One region of the Siminovitchia jepli genome, then DNA from elsewhere that is predicted to be linked to it. Evidence: riboswitches for the same ligand, from Rfam matches in the RefSeq annotation. Region 1 holds a riboswitch; the other holds the start of a gene.
The links. A riboswitch is a leader RNA that binds a small molecule or an ion and turns the genes downstream of it on or off. The one in region 1 is predicted to bind thiamine pyrophosphate.
Positions count from the first base shown of each region.

Region 2: it holds a riboswitch for thiamine pyrophosphate, as region 1 does, so the genes downstream of both, AB1L08_RS11180 (thiamine phosphate synthase) here and thiT (energy-coupled thiamine transporter ThiT) in region 1, are expected to answer to the same signal.

Region 1 covers NZ_JBFEGN010000008.1:81,763-87,154, forward strand. Annotated here, with positions in the region: gene AB1L08_RS05920 (Xaa-Pro dipeptidyl-peptidase) at 1-816, opposite strand, end outside; gene AB1L08_RS05925 (thioredoxin family protein) at 1,083-1,634, opposite strand; gene AB1L08_RS05930 (thiol-disulfide oxidoreductase DCC family protein) at 1,772-2,164, shown strand; gene thiT (energy-coupled thiamine transporter ThiT) at 2,199-2,774, opposite strand; TPP riboswitch at 2,844-2,941, opposite strand; gene AB1L08_RS05940 (methyl-accepting chemotaxis protein) at 3,499-5,109, shown strand; gene AB1L08_RS05945 (DUF1189 family protein) at 5,202-5,392, opposite strand, start outside.
Region 2 covers NZ_JBFEGN010000028.1:16,018-21,409, reverse strand. Annotated here, with positions in the region: gene AB1L08_RS11195 (ThiF family adenylyltransferase) at 1-884, opposite strand, end outside; gene AB1L08_RS11190 (thiazole synthase) at 881-1,648, opposite strand; gene thiS (sulfur carrier protein ThiS) at 1,651-1,851, opposite strand; gene AB1L08_RS11180 (thiamine phosphate synthase) at 1,866-2,471, opposite strand; TPP riboswitch at 2,535-2,644, opposite strand; gene AB1L08_RS11175 (4a-hydroxytetrahydrobiopterin dehydratase) at 2,703-3,005, opposite strand; gene AB1L08_RS11170 (LLM class flavin-dependent oxidoreductase) at 3,143-4,156, shown strand; gene AB1L08_RS11165 (gamma-glutamyltransferase family protein) at 4,206-5,392, opposite strand, start outside.

The sequences.
Region 1 (5,392 bases):
TATTTTTTCGCGGATGGGGGCACATTGCTGCACTCGTTTGCTGTTTGTCACCCTGCTGGCGAGCCCTCCCGGACCGTTGCGGCTGAACAGGATGCCTTCATAACGGTAATAGTAATACCAACTGCTGATGGCGCCAATCGGAACGATTGTTTCCAATCCTTCCACACCAGTGGCGGCAACGGCATTTGCCAGTGTACCATCATAAGACTTTCCAATCATGCCCACTTTTCCGGTAGACCAGTCCGCTTTTACTTCGTTGCCGTCCTTATCCCAAGCTTTTCCTTTTCCGTTTAACCACTCAATGGCCACTTTGACGCTTTCAGTCTCTTCGTAACCTCCGGTTGTCGGACAGCCGTCCGAGTTGTTTGTTCCCACCATATCAACTAAAACGACCGCATAGCCTCTCGGTACAAAGTAGTTGTCGTAAAACAAAGGAAACACATCGTTGATTCCATCACCATCCGGATCTTTGACTTGGGACTCATTCCCGCGTCCCAACCTCTCATAATATGGGCTTGCATCCATGATGACGGGAACTTTCAATCCTTCTTCTGTTTCTTTTGGCCGCATAATATCAATCGCAATCCGATCCGGTTCCCCATTTTCATCGCTGTCCAATGCAGACTCGACAAAAATGGTTTCTTTGATCGCATCCACATAGGAATATGTTGGCTGTGTCACTCCATTTTGCAATTGGTGGCCAGGAGCCGTTACCTGTTCAGCATGTACTCTAGTATTATCTGAGTATGAAAAAGACGGTACTAACAAAAGAGACAGGATCAAACAAAGAACAATTTTCCTTGCACTCCGAACCATTTCGAACTCCCCCTTTCAAACTTTATATTTTTTATAATAATTCCAATAATTTCGATATGAAAGGGGCTTTCAGGTCAATTATTTGGGATATTTTACAATCATTTTACAACCTGACAAAACTTGATATGTATCTGAAACTGTTGTAATAATGGGTCTTGTCTAATTTTCTTGCATGATTGATTATAAAAGCCATTCTTTTATGCCCAGTACTAAAGACAGCGCTTTCACAAACCAAATTCAATAAGGAGGAGATCACCTCCTCCTTATTAAACGCTTGAGAGTACCCTTCTCATATCATCATAAGAGTTGTTCCAAAAATCCGGATTCTCCCTAAAGGATTTGGCTACTTGTTTTACCATTACTTTAAACTTTTCGTCATAGCCGGGATCCTCTTTGGGAGGCAGGTCTTTTCTGAACTCGTCGACAAATTTTCTTGTAGACTCTGTGATGGGGCCCCATTTCGCCGCTTCGTTTCCATTTTCATCAATAAAAATAAAGATTGGAATAACCCGCTTTTCATTTGTCAAATATTGATCCATCAGATCCAGATTTTCATCCCGCAGCAAAAAACGGGCCGACATGCCTGTTTTTTCAGCCAGGCGGAGCAACACAGGAACATTGAGCATGCAATGTCCGCACCACGGTTCCGCGAGTGCCACTACCCGCAAATTTTTGTCTTTGACAGATTGGAAAAATCTATCATCTTCCGACGGGGTAAATTGCTCATAAATGCCCAAAAATCCATCTTTATGGTACTCCAGCGTTCCGATATATTCATCTGGCGTCAGCCCTTTTTCATACCACTCATTTAAATCCATTTCCTTCCTCTCCTTTTTCCTTTTATACTAAGCGTACTTCAACAGAACCGTCGTGTAAATTGAACTGCATATTCCATTGTTTCAATATCGCAAAATGGGTTAAAGTAAAAGAAGATTCCATTGGGAGGGTTGTAAAAATGCATCCAATCGTATTGTTTGACGGTGAGTGCAATTTTTGTGATGCGAGTGTCCAATTTATTATAAAAAACGATCCGAAAGGAAACATTCATTTCGCCTCTTTGCAAAGTGACATCGGACAAAAACTGTTAAAGGCACAAAATGTTCCCAGCCATGTCGACAGCATGATTGTTATAGAAGAAGACAAAGTCTATTATAAATCTGCGGCGGTACTCCGAATAGGCCGGTATTTAAATGCGCCGTGGAAATGGCTTTATCCTTTGATCATGATACCTTCTCCCATCCGTAACCCCTTTTATGACCTCATTGCAAAAAACCGTTATAAATGGTTTGGCAAAAAAGAAAGCTGCATGCTTCCGCCACCGGAAGTGAGGGCCAGATTTTTATCATGAAAAAAGACGCATAGAAAAAATGCGCCTTTTTCAATTATTTTACTTGAAGCAAGCGTGGTGCCGTCGTGACAAGCAATGCAATCACGATAAAGCACGCCAGGGAAGATGCGATGTAAGAAGTACCGTTTGATATCAGTGAATATAGAAAAGCGGATTGGCCCGGAGGTGCAAATTTTCCCCAAAAAATAATTCCGGCAATAAAATGCCAAACATATCTCGCAAAGCCGCCCAAGAATATAGCCACAAACAAAATCAGGACCATCATCATTTTCCCTTCAGACTTCACAGCATTTTTCATTGCGGGTGCCAACAATCCTGCTGCACCGACAAAGCTGAATGCAACAAAATATTCAATAAACCCTTGCAGGGGAGTTAATATTTGTCCTGCGGCATCCCCCAGAACAACCTGCAGCAGTCCCCACAAAAATCCCGATGCAAAGCCGGCCTTGATTCCCCAGCGGAGCGCCACGATAAAAATCGGGACCATGGCAAATGAAAACTTGATCGCCGGCGTTACTTGAATCGATGGAATCATATCCAGCATCATCGCAAAAGCGGCAAAAATCGATACCTCCATCAGTGCACGTAATGACATCTTTTTCCTTCCCATATAAAAAACCCCCCATGATGTAATGACCGATCGTAACCATAGGGGAACAAAGACAATAAACTACATTGCCCTCAACTCTATCACCATCCCTGCGCTGGAATTAACCAACAGGTTCGAAGGGTCTGGAACGAATCCACTCTCAGCAAAAAGCTCCCCCTGGTACGCCGATTCAATTTCTACTCTACTTAATTGTAGTTGATTTTAAAAAAATTGCAATCTTTGTTATAGAAAGTTTGAGGCACGTCCATATTATTGCCAGCCATTCAGCTCCTGATCCCCATTTGATAGACAGGCTCTCCATTCTGATTGGCAACATAATTTAACATACACCTGATGGTTTGGCGCTTGCCCCAATTGTCAAACCTCACATAGAAGCGCGGATTGAAGCAAAAAGGCCTTGGAGGGTATAGCTATCTGACATTTCCCGACAAAAATCTATTAAAACCTCCATGGAATAACTTTTTTAAGATCTGGATATTATCTGAATCAGAAGACTTCAATTCTTTGGATTTATGCCGATTAAATTAATATAGCCAACCAGATTTTTTGTTATGTCAAATAAGAAGCCTGTTACATTAATGCTATCAATCCAATAAGAATGGGCATTCTTTTGTTTGGAAAACTTTAGAGGTGATGCAATAAAATTAATAGGAGAGCCTTTCAATAAATTGTTGAGAGGAAATATATTTTTTGAAAATATTTTGTACTAGGAGCAGGTGTAATTATGAAGAAGTTATTGAATTGGTTTTATAATCTAAAAACATCGGTGAAATTGATATCAGCTTTTCTTATTTTGGCATTATTCCAAGTAGGTACTGGAGTTATAGCCTTGTCCCAAATGGGCGCATTAAATAATGGAATTTCCGGCATGTTTAACAATAACTTGAAACCGATACAGGAAGTTGCGGAAGCCCGGGACCTGGTTCAACAGTTGAGATTGGCCAGCAGGGATTTATACTTGGCCCAAACGGAACAGGAAACCGAAAAATTAATCGCAGATGTAAAAAAAATCCGAGAAAAAATTGAAGCACATGTCAGCGCATACAGTAAACACCAATTGTCATATGAGCAGGAAGATAAAATAAACAGATTCAATAATATATGGGAAGCACACAATAATTTATATGATCGTGCAGTTCAGCTGGTGATTGACGGCAAGAACACGGAATACTTGTTAAGCCTTAACGGCGGCCTGCTCAATACTCAAAACGGGATGATCAATGAATTGGATGCGCTAATGGAGTTGGATGCGGCTGCTGCCGAAAAGGCCCAACAGAAAGCCCAAAAAGTGTATTTAACTACTCTCATGGTAGTGGCAGGTATTACTGCTTTCATATGTTTGCTAAGTATATTATTCGGCATCTTCATTGCAAAAGTTATTTCCCGTCCGCTTGGACAAGTGGCTCGATTAGTGGAAAAAGTGGCTGATGGTGATTTATCCGAAACGGTAAATATACGTACAAAGGATGAAGTAGGCACTCTGGCCCGTTCCGTCAATAAAATGGTTGGAAATTTAAGGGCCACAATTCAAAACATTTTAAGTGCTTCCGAAAATTTATCAGCTTCCGCCGAGCAGGTTTCGGCCAGCACCGAAGAGATTGCCAGTGCAAGTACAAATCAGGCGAACGCTGCGCAAACAATCAATGAATTATTTAAAGAACTGGCGGATGCCATAAACTCGGTTGCCCAAAATACCGAACAAGCAGCCGAATTATCAAATAAAACGATTAAAATTGCCAAAGAAGGAGGACAGGTTGTCCAGTCCTCCGTTGAAGGAGCCGCCATGGTGAGTACCCAAATGTCCCGGCTCGAAGAGGATTCCAAGAAAATTGGAGAAATTATTGAAGTCATTAATGATATTGCCGATCAGACAAACCTCCTTGCCCTAAACGCAGCAATAGAAGCTGCGAGGGCCGGAGAACAAGGACGGGGATTTGCTGTCGTGGCCGATGAAGTCCGCAAACTTGCAGAAAGAAGCAGTCAAGCCACAAATGAAATATCCAATATTATTAAAAATATGCAAGAAGCTACGGTTGTTAGTGTGAAATCTGTCGAAGAAGGCGTCACTACAACGCAAAAATCAGGTGAAGCTTTCGAAAACATTATTCAAATGATAAATGATACAGGGAATAAAGTGACGGAAATTGCAAGTGCAAGTGAAGAACAAGCTGCCCAGACGTCAGAAGTACTCTCCTATATTGAGAGCATTTCAGCCACAACGGAAGAAGCCGCTGCCAGCAGCGAGGAAACTGCTTCAACAGCAAACGCTTTGACAGAGCTGGCCGAGGAGCTGAATGCGTCGGTGTCCGCCTTTAAATTAAGCAAAGAAGTATAGTATATACTCAGGGCTGTCCGGAAAGCCGGCGACAGCCCTTTTTTTCTTGTCCTATGTCGAATGCCTAAAACCCGACTGATTGAAGTTTCCCTTTATTTGGATGATGCATCTGAGATTTTGGGATAAATAAGGATTATTTTGCAAATGGAAAAATATAGAACAAGCATAAGGATTAAATTTATTCCTGCATGATTGATTTGAAAAAGTTTCAATATCGTGTAAATCATTAAGGGGACTGTTAGAGCATATCCCGTCATTTTCCAAAGATAATGATAAGTAAGCT
Region 2 (5,392 bases), on a different contig from region 1:
GATATAAGATTTGTTACAATCGGGCGAATGGTTTTGGAAAGCGAGCCGAGCTCCACTGTCCGTTCACGTGACAATGTGATTTGCACCGTATCCCGGCCGCATAAAATTGCTGTTTTCGTTTGTTTCTCTTTGGACAAAAATGGAAATACAGCCTGTTCAGAACAACTTGGACAATCCGGGCGCCGCAGCGGCCTTACATCAATGGCCGCTTGATCGCCCGTCCAAAGATCAAATGATTTCAGCCTGTAATCCACTTCTTCTCCTACAATATATTTGAATGCATTTGCCACCTGATGGGCTGCAACCACCTGGATGATCGGACTGATTACCCCTGCTGTATCACAGGTGAGCGTTTGCGGCGGCAGCGTATTGAGCAGACAATGGAGGCAAGGCCGATCTTTCCAGCCAATTGAATAGATCAGTCCATAACTGGCTACCACTGCCCCCATAAAAAACGGTATATTCACTTTTCTGGACGCATCATTCATTAACAGTCTCGTTTCGATATTGTCTGTCGCATCCACAATCAGTGTTTTTCCCTTGGCAAGCACTTCGGCATTTTCTGCTGTTACATCCGCAACAATCGTTTCAATGTCGACTCCGCTGTTAATCTCGCCAAGCCGTTTTTTGGCTGCAACCGCTTTTGGAAGCTGGTCCATTACATCTTGTTCGGTATAAAGCTGCTGTCTTTGCAAATTGCTCCAATCAAGAATATCCCGATCTACAATTGTCAGTTTCCCTGCTCCTGCACGAACCAGCATTTCGGCACTCGCCGATCCAAGCGCTCCTGCTCCGACAATTAAAATATGGGACTGAGCAATTTTCTTTTGTCCGGATTCACCGATCGGTTCAAATAGCACTTGCCTCGAATAACGGCTATTCACGATGAAAGCAATCCTTCAACCGGACTGCTCGGCACCGCATAATCCCTCTCTTCGATCCGGCCGGCTTCAAATCCGAGCCGGCCGGCTTCAATGGCCAGCTTCATGGCAAGGGCCATCTTCACCGGATCCTTTGCTCCCGAAACGGCAGTGTTTAACAATACGGCGTCCGCTCCCAATTCCATTGCGTAAGCCGCATCCTTCGGAGAACCGATTCCTGCATCAATAATGACGGGAACCGTTGATTGCTCAATAATAAATTTGAGGTTTAAAGGGTTTAAAATTCCCCGTCCCGAGCCAATTGGGGAAGCGCCCGGCATGACTGCATGTACACCGAGTTCTTGCAATCTTTTAGCGAGCACGACATCGTCTGAAGTATAAGCAAGTACAGTAAAACCCTCCTCCAAAAGCATTTCAGAAGCTTTCAGCGTTTCAACAGGGTCAGGAAGCAGCGATCGGTCACAGCCGATAATCTCCACTTTTACCATATCGCATAAACCGGATGCACGTGCAAGGTTTGCCGTCCTGACCGCTTCCTCTGCCGTTTTGGCACCTGCGGTATTTGGAAGAAGTGTATACTTTGTCAAATCAAGCATTTCCAAGAAATTGGGCTGGGAAGATTCAAATACATTCATCCTTCTTACGGCAAACGTAAGAATTTCAGCCTCCGATACGCGAACTGCTTCTTTTTGTATTTCGAATGAAGGGTATTTTCCGGTACCTAACAACAATCTTGAACGAAATGTTTTTTCTCCTATTTTTAACATGCTTATCCTCCTCCTACAAAATGGATCATTTCAATTTCATCCCGTTCACGGATCTGTTTTCCATAATCGGACTTTTGAACAATTTCCTTGTTTACTTCAACGATCACAATCCTTTCGGACAAGCGAAGATGGCCCAGCAAATCATGGACGGTCGACACACTTTCGGGCAGCTTATAAGACTGGCCGTTTAATTTTATTTCCATCTGTCTTCCCCCTCTCATATAATAAACTGGCAAGCCTCATGATAAGATTCCGCGGCAGAGACAGGAACCTCGCTGTCAAAAATCGATGACATGACGGCAATGCCTGCGGCCCCCGCTGCATTCAGTTGAAGAATATGCTTCGGTTGAATGCCTCCAATCGCGTAAATCTCGGTGTCATCATGTTTCTCGGCAATTTCTGATAACTCTTGAAGCCCGCGCGGGGGCAAATGCCTTTTGCTGGCTGTTTCAAATACATGCCCATATAATATCCAATCAGCTCCGCGCCTGATTGCCTGATCAGCCTCTGCCGCAGAATGGACGGAACAACCCGCTAATAGCCGGGGAAACCGGCTTTTTACCATTTGAACATCCAACCCGTGCCCCGGAAGATGCACTTTTCGAATGTTTGCCGCCACAGCTACATCAATCCGATCGTTTATGATAAGCTTTTCGGAAGAGACTCCCCCATTCAATACAAATTGGATCAGCTTCATACATTCATCGGCCGTTTTTGATTTTTCCCTGATGATAAAATGATCGACAAACGGCTCTGCTTCCACCATTATTTTTCCTAATTTTTCGATCGGCCACCTATCATTTGTAACAGCTATCAGCTTCAACGGCATTCCCCCTTTAAACGCAAAAAACCACTTTCCACAAAGGAAAGCGGCCATAATTGTCACACAATCGGCATGCCACTTCCCTCCGCAGGTTCCAGCCTGTTCAGGTGATAAGGGTATCAGAGTACACACTCTTCTCTCAGTCCTTTTTAAGGATTCCCCCAGTGTTTCTTGCATTTATGAATATTCTTGTAATCATGATAGCATTAACCCGGCAAATTTGAAAGCTTCCTAAATTTCTTTTGTGATCTCTTCATAAAATTGGTCATACTGGTCCGCCACTTCAAAGTCCAATGCCGTCAGTCCACGGGCTCTCCAGGAAGAAATTTTGAGGGTCACAAGCTTGTAGTCGATCGATATAAAAGGGTGGTGCTGCGCTTTTTCCGAGGCCTGTGCCACTTTGTTTACAAATTCGATACCTTTTAAATAGTCGCGGAAACGATACTTTCTCACAATCCATTTTTCATCAACAAGTTTCCAATTGCCATTTTTCTCCAATTTCGCCGCTATTTCTTCCTGCGACAACCGCTTCATAAATATCCCTCCAAAATAAGAATATCATCATTTTTGGCGAGCAAAATAAATTTCAATTGGCACGTAAAACGAATGATTGGACGTGCTGTTGCAAACACATTATCATCTTTTATAAGAGAAACCAAGGAGTGATTCAATTGTTAAAATCACCTGACATAAAACTGTTTGCCGGCACCCCGTTGTCTGTTCTCGATTTGGCCCCCATTACAGAAGGAAGCACGGCAACAGAAGCTTTTAAAAACAGCGTGGAATTGGCACAGCATGTCGAACGTTTTGGATTCAATCGCTACTGGCTTGCCGAGCATCACAACATGCCCGGCATCGCCAGTTCGGCTACATCGGTTCTCATAGGACATATTGCAGGCTCCACAAAATCCATCCGTGTCGGAGCGGGCGGGATCATGCTCCCGAACCATGCGACACTTGTCATCGCTGAACAATTTGGAACCCTGGAATCGCTGTATCCCGGCAGGATTGATTTAGGCCTCGGACGGGCGCCGGGAAGCGATCAGGCAACCGCCTATGCACTCAGGCGGACGCTCAACAGGGGAGCTGAAGAGTTTCCGCAGCAGGTGGAGGAGCTGGAGGATTATTTCCATGGCAAAGCACAGGTGCGCGCCATCCCCGGTGAAGGCCTGAAAATTCCGATTTGGCTGCTTGGTTCAAGTGACTTCAGCGCCCGGCTGGCCGCTTATAAGGGGCTGCCATTTTCTTTTGCCAGCCATTTTGCCCCTCAATACACTATACCGGCCATACAGCTTTATAAAAATAATTTTCGTCCATCGGCCACTTTAGACCGCCCTTATGCGATGGTCGGAGTCAACGTGATAGCGGCTGATACGGATGAAAAAGCAGCCTGGCTTGCCACATCCCAACAGCAGCAATTCCTGAGCCTGGTACGCAATATGCCGTCGCAATTAAAGCCTCCAATTGAAGATATAGAAAAAGTCTGGTCGCCTTTTGAAAAGGCATCTGTCGAGCAAACGCTTGATCCAAATTCCACCATTATTGGAAACCCGGATACAGTGAAGCAAAAGCTCAAAGCGTTTATTGACAGGACTGAAGCAGATGAAGTCATCATCAACTCGCAGATCTATTATCAGGAAGACCGTTTGCGCTCGTATGAAATACTGGCCGAAATGATGGACTGATTTTGCCTCAGTGAAAAAGCAGATCTACTCTGTTTTTTATTCCTGACAATTACCAAAGAGCAATTGCACCGTCCGTTCTTGATTCTGTTCCGGCCACCAACACGCCCGTTTTGGGATTTCTCCATATAATTTGTCCCCGGCCGAAATTATTTGTCTCAAGGGCAATCCGAATATCATGTCCCTGGAATGCCAAGCTTTCCGCAAAATGGTGAGGGAAACGATGTTCCACTTCCACCGTTTTCCCTTTAATCCATTGCCAACGCGGTGCATCAAGCGCTGCCTGAGGATGAAGCCCGAAATCTACAGAGTTCATAATCACCTGGACATGGCCTTGGGGCTGCATGAATCCGCCCATTACGCCAAACGGGCCGACCGCTTCATCGCATTTCGTCAAAAATCCGGGGATGATGGTATGAAATGTTTTCTTTCCGCCTTCAAGGGCATTCACATGGTTCGGATCCAAAGAGAAGTTTTTCCCGCGGTTTTGCAGGGCGATGCCCGTGCCAGGGACAACCAAGCCGGAACCAAATCCCATATAATTGCTCTGGATAAAGGAAACCATATTCCCTTCTTTATCGGCAGTCGCCAAATAAACCGTTCCCCCGGTAGACGGCCTGCCCGGTTCCGGCATGCTTGCTTCGGTCGTAATCAGCTTGCGTCTCTCCTCGGCATAGGCATCACTTAAAATTTCCTCCACAGTGTACTTCATATGCTCCGGATCTGTAATATGCTTATATCCATCAACGTAGGCAAGTTTCATCGCTTCAATCTGCTTGTGATACGTATCAAGCGATTCTTTTCCCGTAAACTCAAAACCTTTTAAAATATTCAATGCCTGAAGAGCCACGATCCCCTGTCCGTTTGGAGGAATTTCCCAAACATCATACCCATGATAATGGATGCTGATCGGATCAACCCATTCGGCTTTATATTCCGCCAAATCCTCCTCCGTAATGAATCCCCCTGTTTTTCTTGCGAAAGCAACTATTTTCTCCGCAATCTCACCACGGTAAAAAGATTCTCCGTCTGTTTCCGCGATGGACCGCAAGGTATCGGCATGCCCTTGAGACCGCCATACTTCTCCTACCGCTGGAGGGTACCCATCCGGAGCAAATGTATCGAACCAATGTTTGAATACATCAGCTTTCAGGTCCTCAGAATATTCCATAAATGCTTTTCTCCAAAATCTGCTCAATGTAGGGGAAACTGGATATCCTTCTTCGGCATATGTAATGG